One region of the Desulfitobacterium dehalogenans ATCC 51507 genome, then DNA from elsewhere that is predicted to be linked to it. Evidence: riboswitches for the same ligand, from Rfam matches in the RefSeq annotation. Region 1 holds a riboswitch; the other holds the start of a gene.
What was found. A riboswitch is a leader RNA that binds a small molecule or an ion and turns the genes downstream of it on or off. The one in region 1 is predicted to bind thiamine pyrophosphate.
Positions count from the first base shown of each region.

Region 2: another riboswitch for thiamine pyrophosphate. It lies ahead of thiC (phosphomethylpyrimidine synthase ThiC); the one in region 1 lies ahead of DESDE_RS03640 (thiamine-binding protein).

Region 1 is NC_018017.1:768,378-773,998, forward strand. It holds gene DESDE_RS03615 (2-oxo acid dehydrogenase subunit E2) at 1-532, shown strand, start outside; gene DESDE_RS03620 (TOBE domain-containing protein) at 638-844, shown strand; gene DESDE_RS03625 (undecaprenyl-diphosphate phosphatase) at 1,184-2,020, shown strand; gene DESDE_RS03630 (LemA family protein) at 2,064-2,621, shown strand; gene DESDE_RS03635 (TPM domain-containing protein) at 2,704-3,495, shown strand; TPP riboswitch at 3,559-3,665, shown strand; gene DESDE_RS03640 (thiamine-binding protein) at 3,755-4,051, shown strand; gene DESDE_RS03645 (ABC transporter permease) at 4,020-4,802, shown strand; gene DESDE_RS03650 (ABC transporter substrate-binding protein) at 4,834-5,621, shown strand, end outside.
Region 2 is NC_018017.1:2,039,637-2,045,257, forward strand. It holds gene DESDE_RS09770 (FAD-dependent oxidoreductase) at 1-132, shown strand, start outside; gene DESDE_RS09775 (hypothetical protein) at 236-1,153, shown strand; gene DESDE_RS09780 (3-deoxy-7-phosphoheptulonate synthase) at 1,368-2,396, shown strand; gene DESDE_RS09785 (LysM peptidoglycan-binding domain-containing protein) at 2,393-3,061, opposite strand; TPP riboswitch at 3,221-3,333, shown strand; gene thiC (phosphomethylpyrimidine synthase ThiC) at 3,402-4,700, shown strand; gene thiM (hydroxyethylthiazole kinase) at 4,745-5,548, shown strand; gene thiE (thiamine phosphate synthase) at 5,539-5,621, shown strand, end outside.

The sequences.
Region 1 (5,621 bases):
AGAAACAACGGTAAAATTCTTCTTTACAGGCCTGGAAAGCATCGAAGAAATTGTCGAGATAGTGGATCGAACCATAAAGGAAAGTTGTGCAGCAGGAACCGTCAATGATGTGGATACCATCGCACGTGGCATTATGTCCTTGCCTAATGGCCTGGTGAAGCTTCTAGTAGGGACGCTGAAGGAGATGGATCGGCTTAATCTATTGCCCAGAAAAATTATTGAAGCCAGTCCTTTTCACACCTCGCTTTTTTTTACCTATCTCAAATCGATTAATCTGGATTTTATTTATCATCATCTCTACGATTTTGGTACTACAGGGATTTTTGTTGCCTTAGGGAAGGTCAAAAAACTACCCGTAGTTGAGGGGGAGCAGGTAGTGGTTAAAAAGTGCTGTGAGATCGGCTATGCCTTAGACGAACGCATCTGTGACGGACTCTACTACTCCAATTCCTTTAAATTAGTCAAGAAATACCTAACCAATCCTTATCTCCTTGACGAAAGGCTGGAGAAGGTGGAAGAAGATGTTCACTAGCATTAGGTCAAGACAGTTCTGATGGCAAGAAATAAAATTTCGTTTACAATGTTTCGAGTGTGCGCATACTAGTCCAGATTATTGAATAGGGAGGTACACTATTTAATGCAATTATCAGCTAGAAATCAGTTAAAAGGTAAAATTACTGGAATCAAAAACGGTCCCGTGTCAACTGAAGTAGTTTTAGATATTAACGGACAGTCAATCACGGCAAGTATAACTTCGAATTCAGCAGAGTCCTTGGGATTAAATGTAGGCGATGATGCAATTGCAATTATCAAAGCAAGTTCAGTCATGATTGGTCTTGAATAATTCTTAAAAAAGTTTTTTCTTTCTTTTTAATCGGCTAATTACCTCCTATGAATAGAAGTTTAACTCTACCATAGGAGGTAATTGTTTTACTATCCAGAAAGCAACTTCCACTTTTTATCTGATAGGCTTGAACTTATTGTAAGATTTTTCATGTACGAATTAAGAAAAAGTTAATAAATGCGTACTCAATCCTTGAGGACTAGGCTAGACATGATCAGGTATAATACGTTTATGGATTGCGTCATATATTGAAGAGGGGAATGCGGCTACCCATTCAGAAACTGAATTGATATAATAGGCGTGGTGTATTTAAATCAATGGAATGTAATAGGAGGAATTATGGCAATTGTAGAGATTTTTAAAGCGATTTTACTGGGTATTGTAGAGGGAATTACAGAATGGCTGCCCATCAGTAGCACAGGGCATATGATATTGGTGGATGAATTTATTAAGCTGAATATGTCTAAGGCATTTATGGAAATGTTTTTTGTGGTCATTCAGTTGGGAGCGATTATGGCTGTTGTACTGTTGTATTGGAAGAAGCTTAATCCCTTTACTTTCGATAGAGGGGTTTCCATTAAGCAAGAGACCATAGAAATGTGGTTTAAAATCATCGTGGCTTGTATTCCGGCAGGAGTCATCGGTATATTGTGGGATGATGTATTTAACGCTCTTTTTTATAACTATCAAACCGTCGCTGTTATGCTGATTTTATTTGGAGTTCTCTTTATTGTCATTGAAAATTACAATAAGGGAAAGAGGCCTCGTGTTAATCAGTTATCACAAATTACTTACACGACAGCTTTCATGATCGGAATCTTTCAATTGATTGCCGCCATATTCCCTGGAACTTCCCGTTCTGGAGCGACGATTGTGGGAGGCCTTTTGCTGGGAGTTTCCCGAACCGTAGCGGCTGAATTCACTTTTTTCCTCGCTATTCCCGTCATGTTTGGGGCCAGTGCACTTAAGCTCTTGAAGTTTGGCTTTAGCTTTACAGGTCCGGAGTTGATGATCTTATTAATAGGAATGGTAGTCGCCTTCATAGTATCTGTAATTTCCATTAAATTTTTAATGGGATATATTAAAAAGAATGATTTTAAGGTCTTTGGCTGGTACCGCATCATATTAGGTGTGATTGTGCTCTTGTATTTCTCGGCTAGGACTATTATAGGCTAGTTTTTGTATTAGTAAGAATGAAATTGTGAATGGGGGAAACATAATGAAAAAATGGCTGATTCCCGTAGGAATAATCCTTATTCTGGCTATGATCCTTGGGTCTGGTTATAATAATTTAGTTACTCTTTCTGAGACTGTGGACAGCAGTTGGAGCCAGGTAGAAAACCAGCTTCAGCGCAGAGCGGATCTCATTCCCAACTTGGTTAATACCGTTAAGGGATATGCCGAACATGAAAGTGAAGTGTTTACGGATATAGCCGATGCCAGATCCCGATTGATCGGAGCAGGCAGTGTGGGAGAGGCCGCTGAGGCGGATGCAGCGCTTAGCAGTGCTTTGAGCCGATTATTGGCTATCTCTGAAAGCTATCCCCAGTTAAAGGCTGATGCTAATTTCCGGGCATTACAGGACGAACTGGCAGGGACGGAAAACCGCATCACTACAGCTCGGATGGACTATAATAATGTGGTTCAATCTTATAATACAAAGATAAAACATTTGCCTACCAATCTTTATGCGGGAATTCTTGGTTTTGACGAGCGAGAGTATTTTAAGGCTGACGCGGATGCCCATGAAGCCCCGACTGTGGATTTTTCCAAGTAACAACCTATCCAGATACACAGTCAAAGCTCAAGCTACATTTGATTATATAACAGGTATAGGTTAAGTGAAGGGAATGAAGCCCATGAAGAGGAAACTCCTGCTTGCCGGATTGGTACTGTTCTTCTTTACGATAGTTTCTCCTTTGCAGGCGGCTACCCCTTCGATCCCGCAGCCCACCCGTGATTTTTTTGTGCTGGATGAAGCTAATGTTCTCGATACAAGCACCGAGCGGACTATTGTTCAAAACTCGGCAGCTTTAGAACAAAAGACCAAAGCCCAGATCGTGGTGGTTACGGTCAACGATCTGAAAGGGTATGAGCCGGAGGAATACGCCCTAACCATCTTAAGAGAATGGGGGATCGGTGATAAAAGGCTAAACAATGGCTTACTGATTCTAGTGTCCCCTAATGAACGAGTTTCACGAATTGAGGTTGGGTATGGATTGGAAGGCGCTCTGCCTGATGCAAAGACCGGTCGAATCCAAGATGAATACATGTTCCCATATTTCCAGGAGAACGATTATAATCAAGGCATCTTGAATGGGTATCGGGCTTTTGTTCAGGAAGTCGCGGAGGAGTATCAAGTGGCGATAGATATTGATTCTCCCCAAGCCTTGTACGCCTCGTCCGATTATAGTAACGAAACAGATACTATGGGTTCCTTACCCCTTGGGGTCAAAATCCTAGCCTTTTTCGGCATCGCCTGCCTATTTTATATTGATCACCGTTATTTTAATGGCTTTATCTTCGGCATGATTATTGGTATGCTCATGAGAGGTGGCCGTGGTGGCGGCGGAGGCGGAGGCTTCGGTGGAGGAGGTTTCGGCGGCGGTGGAGGTTCCGGCGGAGGCGGAGGTAGTACGCGACGTTGGTAAACTTTAGTGTAAGGCTTAGTATTCTTGACACTTTAATGATTAGGGTGCTATGATACAGAAAAGGGAATAGTGCTGGGGAGCTGGAAAACGGCTGAGAGGGAAACGAGTGTTTCCGACCCATCGACCTGATCTAGGTAATGCTAGCGGAGGGACTTAAGATGCATGAGCTTCTGGCTCCATGCCCTGAATTGTTTGAAAAACCTTCTGGCTGCAGAAGGTTTTTTTATTTAATACATTAATGGAAGAAGGAGAAAAAGAAATGATTAATGCAAGTGTAGCTATTCAAGTATTACCGGCTGTGGAAGGACAAGAAGTGATTCGTGTGGTGGATAAGGTCATTGAATACATAAAATCCTCCGGTCTCAATGTCTATGTGGGCCCTTTTGAGACTACCATCGAGGGGGAGTATGACCAACTTATGGAGATAGTCAAACGCTGCCAGATGATCTGCATTGAGGAGGGGGCACCCAGTGTTATGTCCTATGTAAAAATTAGCTATAAGCCGGAAGGCGGGATTTGGACCATTGATGAAAAGGTTACAAAACATCACCAATAAGCTTTATCCAATGGCAGTACTTCTGCTTTTGCTCATCCTTTGGTACCTGGTGACCTTTTTTGAGGTAGTGCCCAAATTCATGCTTCCGTCTCCTGGGGATGTAATCCATGCCTTAGTGGGTTCTTTTCCTGAGCTAATGAAGCACACTCAGGTCACTTTGACAGAAGCTTTCGTGGGATTAGCCCTCAGTATTCTTTTAGCTTTTTGGATTGCGCTTTTAATGGATCGTTTCGATGCACTCTATAAGGCGTTCCATCCCATCTTGGTAATCACTCAGACCATCCCCACGGTGGCCATAGCCCCTTTGTTGGTGTTGTGGCTGGGCTACGATATGGCACCAAAGATTACTCTTATTGTTTTGACCTGTTTTTTTCCTATGACCATTGCTCTTTTAGGAGGATTTAAATCATCGGACCAAGACGCTATGAATCTTATGCGAGCTATGGGAGCTAAAAAGTGGCAAATCTACCGGTATATTAAGCTGCCCAATGCCCTGCCCGGTTTTTTTTCGGGACTACGCATCTCGGTGTCCTATTCTATCGTCGGTGCAGTTATCGCCGAATGGCTGGGAGGAAACAGTGGCCTTGGAGTATATATGACCCGGGTCAGAAAATCCTATTCCTTTGATAAAATGTTTGCAGTAATTTTTTTGATCATCATATTAAGCTTAGTGCTTATGAAATGTGTGGAGCTCTTGGAACGAAAAGCAATGCCCTGGGCACAGATCGGTGAACAGCAGAATGAAGGGTAAGAGTCAAAAAGTATTTAAGGAGAATGTTGAGATGAAGAAACGATTCTTTGCAATAGTTATGAGTGTTTTCATGGTTTTAGGTATAGCCGGCTGCAGTGCTCAAAATACTGGTAACGGTGGAAATGGACAGCAAGGTGTACAGGAGAATAAGAAAATCACCTTTGTCCTGGACTGGACGCCGAACACTAATCACACCGGTGTCTATGTGGCTAAAGAATTGGGCTATTTCCAAGAAGCGGGTTTTGAGGTGGATATTGTACAACCGCCTGAAGGAGGAGCATTACCCCTGGTAGCTGCCGGTAAAGCTGAATTTTGCGTAACCTTCCAAGAAGAGCTTGCGGCTGCTCTTACCTCGGACAGTCCGCTGGATATGGTAGCTGTAGGGACTATTTTGCAGCACAATACTTCGGGAATTATCTCTCTTAAAGAAGATAACATCACCAGCCCGAAGGAAATGGAGAACAAGGTCTACGCTACTTGGGATTCTCCTGTGGAAAAGGCTATTATCAAGCAAGTTATCGAAAAAGACGGTGGTAACTATGACGCCATCAAGATGATCCCTAATACAGTAACGGATGTGATTTCTGCCCTGAAAACGGATGTGGATGCCGTCTGGGTATATTATGGATGGGATGGTATAGCTACAGAAGTCAAAGGCCTGGACACCAATTATTTTGCGTTTAAGGATATTGACCCTGTCTTAGATTATTACACCCCGGTTATTGCCGCCAGTCCTAAATATTTAGAAGAAAATGAAGATACAGCTAAAAACTTTTTGGCTGCTGTAGCCAAAGGATATGAATACACTATAGCTCACCC
Region 2 (5,621 bases), 1.3 Mb from region 1:
CGTGTTAATACCAAATCCCAAGTCATTGAACAGGCCGACCAACTGCTGGATACAAAGGCAAAGCAATTGATGGAAGCATTTCCATTGACCAGGAAAAAGTCATTCCTCATCTCTATGCCGCAGGTGAGTTAGGGAATGCCATGGGCTGGAGACGTCCACACGGTTCCTTGGGGAACTATGCCACCGTCGCCCGCATTGCTGGGGAGAATGCGGCCAAGGAGACGTCATGGGGGTAATGGCACATCAAGTAATTCTTGAGATTGTTGAGGCTCCCTTTACGGCAATAAATCCAGGAGCTTTTATTATTATAAAAGCCAGAGTGACTTGTCCTATGCGATGCAATTTTAAGGCCGATAAAGTCCGAATCATTAACCATGATGGAAAGGTGATTAAAGAAGCTCCACTGGTTATCCCTATGGGCACGGCCTTTGAAACGGATCCGATAGTCCTTAAAGCGCCGATCTTGGCAGGAAGCTTTACCTGGAAGGCTTGTTATTACGAGCAAGAGAAAGAAGGAATCACCCACCTGGAGACTTCGGTTCCTGTTTCCTTTACAGTAAAGCCCCTTCACATGACCGGCATAGCCATCTGGGATGTGCCCTCACCCGTAGTGGCCAAGGAAACTATGAAATTCAAGGTTGGGGTGAAATGCTCTGCGGATTGCCGGCTCACCGGTCAAGTGATCAAAGTCTATAATCACAAAAACAGGGAAGTGGCTACAGCAAAACTTGGCGATAAACCTTGGGCGGAAACTCAAGCACTCTATTGGACAGAGGTGAAATTACTGGCCCCTGATCAAGCAGGCAGCTACAATTGGCAGGTAAAATTTCCTGAGCAGGATAGGGAGACCCCACACCTGGAGACAGAGTCCTCCTTTAGTTTCAGAGTGGCGAACCCGCCTGAATGTACCGTAAATGTAAAAGTAATGGACGGGAAGGATAGGACCCCTATTCAAGGAGCTGCCGTAATACTTCACCCTTACAAGGGGGAGACGGATGAACAAGGAAAAGCCTGCTTTGAGATAACAAAAGGGGAATATCAGCTTTATGTAGGCGGGCTAAATTCCTATGAAAGCCGGCAAAGCAAAATAATTGTCCAGCAAAGCACATATATGGAAGTAGAGCTGGAGAGTTCAAACTTTATGGGAGATTAGGAAGATAGAGGAAAGAAAGTTACATAACAAAGCAGGCCTTTGAAAAATAGTTTAAGGCCTGCTTTGTTTTAGGAATCATACCAGCTATTATAGAAAAAATAAATTTAAAAGAATTGTTATATACAAGGTGTTTTTTCTTGCGATTCTTATAGAATAAATCTATACTTGTAATTATATCAGTTTTCTATATAGAGGATAATAGGGGTGGAGAACTATGAGTATGAATTTTATCAAAAAATTACCGCCGGCGGAAGAAATTATTGCCCACTTGCCTTTGAGCAAGGAGGTTACTGAACTCCGGGATAAACGAGTGGAAGAGATGAGAAAGATCCTGACCAATGAAGATCAACGATTCATGTTGATTATTGGTCCTTGCTCCGCAGATCATGAGGATCCCGTTTGTGAGTATATTGAACGATTAGCCAAAGTGCAGGAAAAGGTCAAAGATGCCATCCTGATCGTGCCCAGGATCTATACCAATAAGCCACGCACCACAGGAGAAGGCTATAAAGGAATGGTTCATCAGCCGGATCCGGAAAAAGCACCGGATATGTGTGAAGGTATTAAAGCCATTCGCCGCTTGCATATTCGCGCCGTATCGGAATTTGGGATGCCGGCTGCTGATGAGATGCTCTATCCGGAGAACTATAGTTATCTCGCAGATGTCTTAGGGTATGTTGCCATCGGAGCCCGTTCCGTCGAAAACCAACAGCATCGCCTCACGGTCAGTGGCGTTGAACTTCCGGTGGGGATGAAAAACCCCACCAGCGGCGATATTACCGTCATGTTTAATTCATTAATTGCTGCCCAAAGCGACCATTCCTTCATCTATAATGGGTGGGAAGTTGAAACCACGGGGAATCCATATGCTCATGCCATTTTAAGGGGAGCAGTAAATGCTAACGGGGAAAATATCCCCAATTACCATTTTGAAAATCTCATTCAGACTGCCCAGGAGTATGAGCGACTCGAATTAGCCAATCCAGCCATTATCGTGGATGTGAATCATGCCAACTCCATGAAGCGCTATTACGAACAGCCGCGTATTTCCCGGGAGGTACTGCTCAGTCGCAAGTACGATTCCTTGCTGAAGAAAATGATCAAAGGCTTGATGATCGAGAGCTATCTGGAGGAAGGCCGGCAGGGCATCGGGGAAAATATCTATGGGAAATCCATTACAGATGCTTGCTTAGGTTGGGAAAGTACGGAGAAATTAATTTATTTTATAGCTGAGAATGTTTAACCACCGCAATGTTTAGCCAGACTATCCCGGAACAGGCGGAGATGATGTTCTTCATCCTTGATAATACGTGCTAAGAGCGCTTGGATGTAGGGATCCTGAATCTGCTGAATATGGTTCCGGTAATTGTGGATGGCTGCTTCCTCGGCCTGGATATCGGCGCGCAGCTGGGCACAAAAATCAAAATCGTGATAACTCACATAGAGAGGGGTCCAAGGCTGCTGGCAGCCATCCCAATAGCGGGCATTTCCTCCTAAGAGCAGAATCGTTTCTCCTAACATCTCCAGATGCTTCATCTCAATGATGCTTATCCCTTCTTGCAGAGCAGCAACCTCGCTCCAAGCGGGGTGAGTATCCATCTGCATATGATGATGGACATACTGCATTATGGCGGTAAGCTCGCTGACTTGGCCGGCATAATCGTCATACAGGAGCTGGGCATAGTATGGGTTTTCGCCTAACACTTTAATTTCAGGATAAGGTTCATCCACACGGTATTTCTCATAGGACTGGGGGCGGGACTTGTCAGGAAGTTTGATGACTTGACCTGGAAAAATGAGAGTAGGGTTTTGTATCTGGGGATTAGCTTGTTGCAGCTCTTCTAAAGATAGACCATGTTTTTGCGCTATGAGGTAGAAAGTGTCCCCGGGTTGAACGGTATAGTCCATTCGCATTCCCTCCATTAGTATTCCGTAGGTAACACATCCGAGTTTGATCCTAATTATTAATGCCTATGTCAGGAATTTAAGCATTATAACTGTTGGTCATAGAAGGTGCTCTTTTAATGTCTTATGACTTGTGCTATACTTTAACTAGAATTACAACTGCATAATCACTAGGGGGGCCGAATAAGGTCGGCTGAGATAAAGGACCGAAGAATCCTTTGACCCTTAACCTGATCTGGGTAATGCCAGCGTAGGGAAGGTGGACAATAACATGCGTTTATTAGAATACAGACCTACCTGGGTCTGTATTTTTTTTATTTTACATAAGAAAGGTGTGGTTTAATTGACACAATTGGAAGAAGCAAGAAAAGGAAATGTTACTACGGAAATGGCCAAGGCGGCTGAATTGGAGGGAATTACGGGGGAGGAACTGAGGCAAAAAATCGCCATAGGTGAAGCGGTTTTACCCTGCAACATCAACCACAAGGGTCTTCAGCCCATCGCTGTCGGTAAGGGCTTATCTACGAAAGTAAATGCCAACATCGGAACTTCCGACACCTATCCGGAGTTAGCCAATGAAATGAGAAAACTGGATGTTGCTCTGGCGGCTGGTGCACATTCCATCATGGATTTAAGTACAGGCGGAGATATCGATGAAGTCAGAAGAACCATTATCCGGCACTGTCCGGTCATGGTTGGAACGGTTCCTTTATACCAGGTCATGGTGGATACGCATCAGACCGGCCGGGGCTTAGTGGAAATGACGGATGAGGAAATATTCGCCGGGATAGAAAAACATTGCCAGGATGGAGCGGATTTTATTACGGTTCACTGTGGGGTAACCTTAGAGGTCATTCAGGAGCTCAAGGAGCAGGGACGGGTGATGGATATTGTTTCCCGGGGAGGTTCCTTTATCACCGCCTGGATGCTGCATCATAAGAAACAAAACCCTCTTTTTGAGCAGTACGATCGCCTGTTAAAGATTGCATTAAAGTATGACGTTACTTTGAGTTTGGGAGATGGCCTGCGGCCAGGTTGTTTAGCCGACGCCACAGACGGTCCCCAAATCAAAGAGCTGATCACTTTGGGGGGCTTGGTCAAACGGGCCCAGGAAGCAGGAGTACAGGTTATGGTGGAAGGCCCCGGACATGTTCCCTTAGATCAAATTAAAGCAAATATGCAGTTGGAAAAAACCCTCTGCCATAATGCCCCTTTCTATGTCTTAGGCCCTTTGGTTACCGATGTTGCTCCAGGATATGACCATATTACATCTGCCATTGGGGGAGCCATCGCGGCTTCCAGCGGTGCGGACTTCCTCTGTTATGTAACCCCTGCTGAGCATCTTGGCTTGCCCACGGAAGAGGATGTTAAGGAAGGGGTCATTGCCGCCCGTATCGCGGCTCATGCAGCAGACCTGGTTAAGGGGGTTAAAGGGGCTTGGGAATGGGATCTGGAAATGGCTAAAGCCCGCAAGGCTCTGGATTGGACAAAACAAATCGAGCTTTCCATCGATCCGGAAAAAGCGGGGCGAATGCGAAAGGAAAAAAATGAAGACAACCAGGAACGCTGCACTATGTGCGGCAAGTTCTGCGCCTATCAATTAATCAGCGACTATATGGGAACCCCTTTTAAAGGATGTTAAAACGATCTTTTGAAAATCAATCTTAATGAAAGAAGGAGAGAGTTATGAAAGAAAAGTTGATAGAAGCTCTTCAAGCCGTCAAACAAAAAACTCCCTTGGTCCATGCTATTACCAATGTTGTTACAGTCAATGACTGTGCCAATAGTTTGCTGGCCATTGGAGCATCCCCTGCCATGTGCGAAGCAGTGGATGAGGTGTTTGAATTCAGTCAGATTGCCAGTTCCCTGTATCTGAATTTCGGAACGTTTACCCAGGAACAGGAAATGGCAGTCTATCTGGCTACCCGGGGAGCGGATTTAAAAGGGATTCCGGTGATCCTTGATCCCGTAGCCTGCGGCGCCATTCCCCGTAAAAAAGTGACGATTGAAAGATTGCGCCATTTTGGCCGGTTTACGGTTATTAAAGGAAATTTGGGCGAGATAAAGGCTTTGGCCGGGCTGGAAGCCAGGGTCAGAGGGGTGGATTCTCTTGATGAAGGAAAGGATGGTCTGGAAGCTTGTCAAAGTCTGGCCAGAGCGTACGGGTGCGTAGTAGCCGCTACGGGCAAGGTGGATATCATTACTGACGGAAAAAATTCCTGTTTTATTAAAAATGGAACCGAGATGCTGACCCGGATTACTGGGGCAGGCTGTATGGCGGGGGCGTTGGTGGCTGGTTTCTGCGGGGCTTATAAAGATGCTTTCTGGGCAACGGCAGCGGCCTTGATGACCATGTCTCTGGCGGGAGAATTGGCCCAGGAAACATCCGGTGGGGTACTGCCGGGAACTTTCCGGGCTCACTTGATTGATCAAATCAGCCTGGTGGATGGGGAACTGATGGAGAAAAGAGGGCGGGCGCAATGGCTGTAGATTATAGCCTTTATTTGGTCACGGACCGAATTTTAGTAGGGTCGAAAGATTTTTTACTGTCCCTTAGAAAAGC